Regions from separate parts of the Streptomyces sp. NPDC059452 genome, predicted to be linked through region 2. Evidence: riboswitches for the same ligand, from Rfam matches in the RefSeq annotation. Region 2 holds a riboswitch; the other holds the start of a gene.
The links. A riboswitch is a leader RNA that binds a small molecule or an ion and turns the genes downstream of it on or off. The one in region 2 is predicted to bind glycine.

Region 1: linked by a shared signal. The riboswitch ahead of gcvT (glycine cleavage system aminomethyltransferase GcvT) and the one ahead of gcvP (aminomethyl-transferring glycine dehydrogenase) in region 2 are both predicted to bind glycine.

What each region holds. Positions count from the first base shown of each region.
Region 1 is NZ_JBHYVE010000038.1:8,375-11,770, forward strand. It holds gene glyA (serine hydroxymethyltransferase) at 1-164, opposite strand, end outside; gene gcvH (glycine cleavage system protein GcvH) at 184-561, opposite strand; gene gcvT (glycine cleavage system aminomethyltransferase GcvT) at 694-1,809, opposite strand; glycine riboswitch at 1,990-2,087, opposite strand; gene ACFW9Z_RS32640 (AAA family ATPase) at 2,251-3,057, shown strand; gene ACFW9Z_RS32645 (enhanced serine sensitivity protein SseB) at 3,102-3,396, shown strand, end outside.
Region 2 is NZ_JBHYVE010000012.1:199,490-202,885, reverse strand. It holds gene ACFW9Z_RS18455 (DNA polymerase IV) at 1-1,164, shown strand, start outside; gene ACFW9Z_RS18450 (PRC-barrel domain-containing protein) at 1,086-1,457, opposite strand; glycine riboswitch at 1,610-1,707, shown strand; gene gcvP (aminomethyl-transferring glycine dehydrogenase) at 1,901-3,396, shown strand, end outside.

The sequences.
Region 1 (3,396 bases), on a different contig from region 2:
TACTTGTTGGTGAGGACGGAGCCCTGTGCCTCCATGACCGCGACCGGAGCGAAGTTCTCCGAGGCGATCATTTCGAGGGTGGACTGCTGGCGGTGGAGCTCGGCGTCGACGGCGGCGGCGACGTCCGGGTCCAGCTCGTGGAGGGAGGAGTTCAGAAGCGACATCAGGGGGTCCCTTAAGGTCTCAGTTGCCGGAGAACGCGGTGTACTCGTCGGCGGAGAGCAGATCGTCCGGCTCCCCCTCGACGCGCACCTTGAACAGCCAGCCGCCCTCGAAGGGAGCGGAGTTCACCAGCGAGGGGTCGTCCACGACGTCCTGGTTGGCCGCCGTCACCTCGCCGGTCACCGGCGAGTACAGATCGCTGACGGACTTGGTCGACTCCAGCTCGCCGCAGGTCTCGCCCGCGGTCACCGTGTCACCGACCTCCGGAAGCTGGGCGAAGACGACGTCACCGAGCGCGTTGGCCGCGTACTCCGTGATGCCGATCGTGGCCACGCCGTCCTCGACGGCCGACAGCCACTCGTGCTCCTTGCTGTACCGCAGCTGCTGGGGGTTGCTCATGACCTGAATTCTCCTGTACGCGGGGGAGTGCTGATGAACGGTGGTCTTACGGTGTGAGACGGAGGTACGTCACTTCTGTGACGCCCGCGCGCCGATAGGGAGGGGCCGGAATACACCGTTCCCTCCGGAATATCACTTCTGGCGCTTGTAGAACGGCAGCGCGACGACCTCGTACGGCTCGTGCGTGCCCCGGATGTCCACGCCCACGCCCTCGGTGCCCGGGGCGGCGAAGGCCGCGTCCACGTACGCCATGGCGATCGGCTTGCCCAGGGTGGGGGAGGGAGCGCCGGAGGTGACCTCGCCGATGACCTTGCCGTCGGCGACGACCGAGAAACCCGCACGCGGGACCCGGCGGCCCTCGGCGATCAGGCCGACCAGCTTGCGCGGCGGGGCGGTCTCGGCGCGCTCGGCGGCGGCCCGGAGCGCCTCGCGCCCCACGAAGTCGCCCTCCTTCTCGAACTTCACGACCCGGCCCAGACCCGCGTCGAACGGGGTCAGCGCGGTCGTCAGCTCGTGCCCGTACAGCGGCATGCCCGCCTCCAGGCGCAGCGTGTCCCGGCAGGAGAGGCCGCAGGGGATCAGCCCGTGCGCCTCGCCGGCCTCCGTCAGCGCCCGCCACAGCTGCTCCGCGTGCTCGGGCGCCACGAACAGCTCGAAGCCGTCCTCGCCGGTGTAGCCGGTACGGGCGATGAGCGCCGGGACCCCGGCGACCGTGCCCGGCAGGCCCGCGTAGTACTTCAGCCCGTCCAGGTCGGCGTCGGTGACGGCCTTCATGATCGCGGGGGACTCGGGGCCCTGGACCGCGAGCAGCGCGTACGCGTCCCGGTCGTCGCGCACCTCGGCGTCGAAGCCCCCGACGCGGGCGGTCAGCGCGTCCAGCACGATCTGGGCGTTGCCCGCGTTGGCGACGACCATGTACTCGGTCTCGCCCAGCCGGTAGACGATCAGGTCGTCCACGATGCCGCCGTCCTCCTGGACGATCATCGTGTAGCGCGCCCGGCCGTTGCCGACGGTGGCGATGTTGCCCACCAGCGCGTAGCTCAGGAAGGCCGCGGCCTCGGGGCCGGTGACGGTGATCTCGCCCATGTGGGAGAGGTCGAAGAGACCGGCCCGGGTGCGTACGGCGTTGTGCTCGTCGCGCTCACTCGCGTACCGCAGCGGCATGTCCCAGCCCGCGAAGTCGGTCATGGTGGCGCCGAGCGAGCGGTGCAGCGCGTCGAGGGCGGTGAGACGGGGGGCAGTGCTCATGGATACGGCTCCAGGGCATGACGACGTCAGGACGGAAATCCTCCCCATCTGTCATCGGAACCTGAGAGGTTCGCCGATAGCCCCTGACGGGGTATGCCCCTGAAGAGGGACGCCCCTGGTCACGGGGCTCGGCTTGCACCTTGGGTGGAGCCGCCGGAGCGGCCCGCTTTTCAGATCTGCCTCGTCCACGCGGTACGGGGCCTGAGAGATTCAAGGGAGGATCTTGCTCCTTCGGCGCCCGGCTCACACTGTGGCCGGAACTCTCCCGCGCGGATTCGAACGGCCGGTATGCAGTTGGCGGGGTCATCATCGCACGGCTTGCGGCAGAGTGGGGCGGCCGGTCCCGGACTCATGTACGGGAGGCGGAGCCGGTTGTGCCGCCTTGCCGTTTCTTTACACTTCACAGCAGGCGTGAGCGGCCCGACAGCAGGGGGATGGGCGATGACGTTGCAGCGGTCGGTACCGACCGCGGGGGTCGCGCACGACGCGATGCCCGCGCAGGCCGGGGCACCTGTGCGGGAGCTGCCCGCACAGCCCGGGGCCGGGGCGTCGGTGCCCGGACTTTCGGCGCAGCCCGGCGCGCCCGTACACGAACTGCTGGAACCCCGTGCGCCGGTGGTACGCGATCTGCGCGGGCGTACCGGGAACAGCCCCGAGTGCCTCCACTTCCCCGCAGGCGCCGTCGTGGTCGTCTCCGGGCTGCCCGGCGGGGGCAAGTCCACCCTGATCCGGCGGACCGTGAGCGGCCGCGCCATCGACTCCCAGAACACCCGCGACCGCTGGGCCGCCGCCCTGCCCCGGTTATTCCCCTACGCCCTCTACCGCCCCCTGGTCCGGGCCGCGCACTACCTCGGGCTCTGGGCCACCCTGCGTTCCGGCGAATCCGTCGTCGTACACGACTGCGGTACGCAGACCTGGGTACGCCGCTGGCTCGCCCTGCACGCCGCCCGCCGGGGCCGGACCCTGCATCTGATCCTCCTCGACGTGGACCCCCGGACGGCCCGCCAGGGACAGCGCGAGCGTGGCCGGGGCGTCTCCGGTTACGCCTTCGCCCGCCACCGGCACGCGGTGGCCCGGCTGATCCGCGACACCGAACAGGGCGCGCTGCCCCCCGGCTGCGCCTCGGCGGTGCTGCTGGACCGGGCGGCGGCGAGCGCGCTCGGCCGGATCTCCTTCCCGGACGGCCGCGACTTCCCGGACGGCCATGACTTCCCGGACGGCCACGACCCGGCGGCCTGCTCCGGTTAGGGTTCTGGCCGGAACAGGCGACAGCAGCGAGAGGCGCAGAGGCAGTGGACATTCCGGCACCGGTCCAGCCACACCCCCAGCAGGGCTGGCCCGCCAACGAGCTCGAAGAGGTGCTGACCGCCTCCCTCGGCGTCGCCGACGCGGGCGGCCGCCTCGTCGAAGTGCTCGGCCGCAGCTCGGTCTGGGTGCCGCTGCCCAACGGCGGCTCCCCCGCCAGCGCCGACCTGGACCTGCCGATGATGGACATCGACGGCGCCGCGTACGTCCCCGTCTTCAGCTCCGAGGGCCAGTTCCTGAGCTGCGTCGGCAGCCATATGTCCTTCGCCGTGGCGCCCGCCC
Region 2 (3,396 bases):
TCGCCGCTGGTGGAGCCGCTGAGCCTGGACGAGGCCTTCGTCGACCTGGAGGCGGGCGGGGTGGCCGACGACTCCGCTTCGGCCCGCAGGGCGGGGGAGCGGCTGCGCACGGCCATCCGGGTGGTGACCGGGCTCAGCGGCTCGGTCGGCCTCGCCGGTTCGAAGATGCTCGCCAAGATCGCCTCCGAGCAGGCCAAGCCGGACGGGCTCGTGCTCATCGAGCCGGGCACCGAGCGGGAGCTGCTGGCCCCGATGTCCGTACGGACGCTGCCCGGCGTCGGACCCGCCACCGGGGACCACCTCCGGCGGGCCGGCATGACCACCGTCCACGACCTCGCGGAGGCCGGTGAGGCCGAGCTCGTACGGCTGGTCGGCAAGGCCCACGGCCACGGGCTGTACCGGATGGCGCTGGGGCTGGACGACCGGCCGGTGGTCGCCGAGCGGGACGCCAAGTCCGTATCGGTGGAGGACACCTTCGATGTGGACCTGCACGACCGGGTGCGGGTGCGCGCCGAGGTGGAGCGGCTGGCCGTGCGGTGCGTGGAGCGGCTGCGGTCCGCCGACCGGTCGGGGCGCACGGTGGTGCTGAAGGTGCGCCGCTACGACTTCTCCACCCTGACCCGATCCGAGACCCTCAGAGGCCCCACGGACGACCCCACGGTGGTCCGTGAGGCGGCCGCGAGGCTCTTGGAGGCGGTGGACACCACCGGGGGCGTGCGGCTGCTGGGGGTGGGTGTCACGGGGCTCGCGGACTACACCCAGGAGGATCTGTTCGCGCAGGCCGCGGACGCCCGGGAGCGGGCGGAGATGCCCGAGCAGCCGGTCGTCCAGGAGGACGGGGGGCCGGTGGACGAGGAGCCCGAGCGGGAGAGCGCCGAGCAGCTCGCCGCCCGGCGCTGGCCCGCCGGACACGACGTACACCACGCGCTGCACGGGCCCGGCTGGGTGCAGGGGAGCGGGGTGGGCCGGGTGACGGTCCGGTTCGAGGAGCCCGGCGGGCCGGTCGGCCGGGTCCGCACGTTCCGTGTCGACGATCCGGAGCTGAGCCCGGCCGATCCGCTGCCGCTGGTCCGCGAGCCGGTCGACTACTCCTCCTGGCCGGCCAGCCTGCCGAAGTCACGGTCGGGGCCGGTCTCCGCCGCGGGCGGGGAGTCCAGACCGTAATGGCGGTAGAGCTGCAGTTCCTGCTCGGGCGAGAGGTGCCGCCCGACGCCGAAGTCCGGCGCGCCCTTGATCAGCGCGCGGTCGAAGGGGACCCGCAGCTCGTCCTGGACGAATTCGCTGGGTTCCAGCGGGACGAAGGCGTCCCTGCTGAAGAGGCCGGTGCGGACGGCCGCCCACTCGGGGACCCCCGTCGCATCGTCGAGATAGACCTCATCCACCGTTCCGATCTTGGCGCCCTTGCGATCGAAGGCCTTGCGGCCGATCAGGCGGCGCGGATCGATATCGGTCTGCACGGTGCCTCCCACTGGTCGCAGCTGCGCAAGGGGTTCCCCGGCGACTCCAGGGGGCCCTGTCGCTCCACCAGCACCAGACAAGTGCAGATCCGTGGCCTCGGCCACTCGAGGACTGCGCGGGGATGGCCGCTGGTAGGCTGGCAGGTGGCTGCTGACCCCGTGCGGGAGAGTCCTCCGGTGCAGAATCCGGAGGCGCCGAAGGAGCAAATCCTCCCCGGAATCTCTCAGGCCCCCGTACCGCACGGACGAGGTCACTCTGGAAAGCAGGGCGGGTTCGTGCGGGCACATGCCGGGACGGACTCGACCCTCACCGACGGTGAAAGTCGGCACGCCCCCGGGCGGGCCGGTGAAGCTCTCAGGTTGAGATGACAGAGGGGGAGGCCGTTCGGGCACCCGCGCCGTGGTGCCCCTCGCAGGTCGTGACAGACCAGGAGGCCTCCACCATGACCCCCCGTCGCACTCCGCTCTCCCAGCTGGAGCAGGGCATTCCGTTCGAGCAGCGCCACATAGGGCCCGACGCCGAGGCCCAGGCCAAGATGCTCGCCCAGGTCGGCTACGGCTCCCTCGACGAGCTGACCGCCGCCGCGGTGCCCGACGTGATCAAGAGTGCGGAGGCCCTGAACCTTCCCTCGGCCCGCACCGAGGCCGAGGTGCTGGCCGAGCTGCGCTCGCTCGCCGACCGCAACAAGGTGCTCGCCCCGATGATCGGCCTCGGCTACTACGGCACCTTCACGCCGCCCGTCATCCTGCGCAACGTCATGGAGAACCCCGCGTGGTACACGGCCTACACGCCATACCAGCCGGAGATCTCCCAGGGCCGCCTGGAGGCCCTGCTCAACTTCCAGACGATGGTCGCCGAGCTGACCGGGCTGCCCACCTCCGGCGCCTCCCTGCTCGACGAGGGCACCGCCGCCGCCGAGGCCATGGCGCTCTCCCGCCGCGTCGGCAAGGTCAAGAACGGCGTCTTCCTGATCGACGCCGACACCCTGCCGCAGACCATCGCCGTGATCCAGACCCGCGCCGAGCCGACCGGGGTCGAGGTCGTCGTCGCGGACCTCAGCGACGGCATCCCCGCCGAGATCGCCGAGCGCGGTGTCTTCGGCGTCCTGCTCCAGTACCCGGGCGCCTCCGGTGCCGTACGCGCCATCGAGCCCGTCATCGAGCAGGCCCACGAGCTCGGCGCGATCGTCACCGTCGCCGCCGACCTGCTGGCCCTCACCCTGCTCACCTCGCCCGGCGCCCTCGGCGCCGACATCGCGGTCGGCACCACCCAGCGCTTCGGCGTGCCCATGGGCTTCGGCGGCCCGCACGCCGGCTTCATGGCCGTACGTGAGAAGTTCGCCCGCTCCCTGCCCGGCCGCCTCGTCGGCGTCTCCGTCGATGCCGACGGCAACAAGGCCTACCGCCTGGCCCTCCAGACCCGCGAGCAGCACATCCGCCGCGAGAAGGCCACCAGCAACATCTGTACGGCGCAGGTGCTGCTCGCCGTCATGGCCGGGATGTACGCCGTCTACCACGGCCCCGACGGGCTGCGGACGATCGCCCGGCGCACCCACCGCTACGCCACGATCCTCGCCGAGGGGCTGCGCGCCGCCGGTGTGGAGGTCGTGCACGCCGACTTCTTCGACACTCTGACCGTCAAGGTGCCCGGCAAGGCCGCCGACATCGTCGCGGACGCCCGCGAGCGCGGGGTCAACCTCCGCCGCGTCGACGCCGACCACGTCTCCATCGCCTGCGACGAGACCACCACCCGGGCCCAGCTCTCCGCCGTCTGGGCCGCCTTCGGCGCCGACGCCGACATCGAGGCGCTGGACGGTTCGGCCGCCGACGCGCTGCCCGAGGCGCTGCTGCGCTCCGACGACATCCTGACCCACCCGGTCTTCCACCAGCACCGCTCCGAGACCGCGATGCTGCGCTACCTACGCAAGCTCGCCGACCG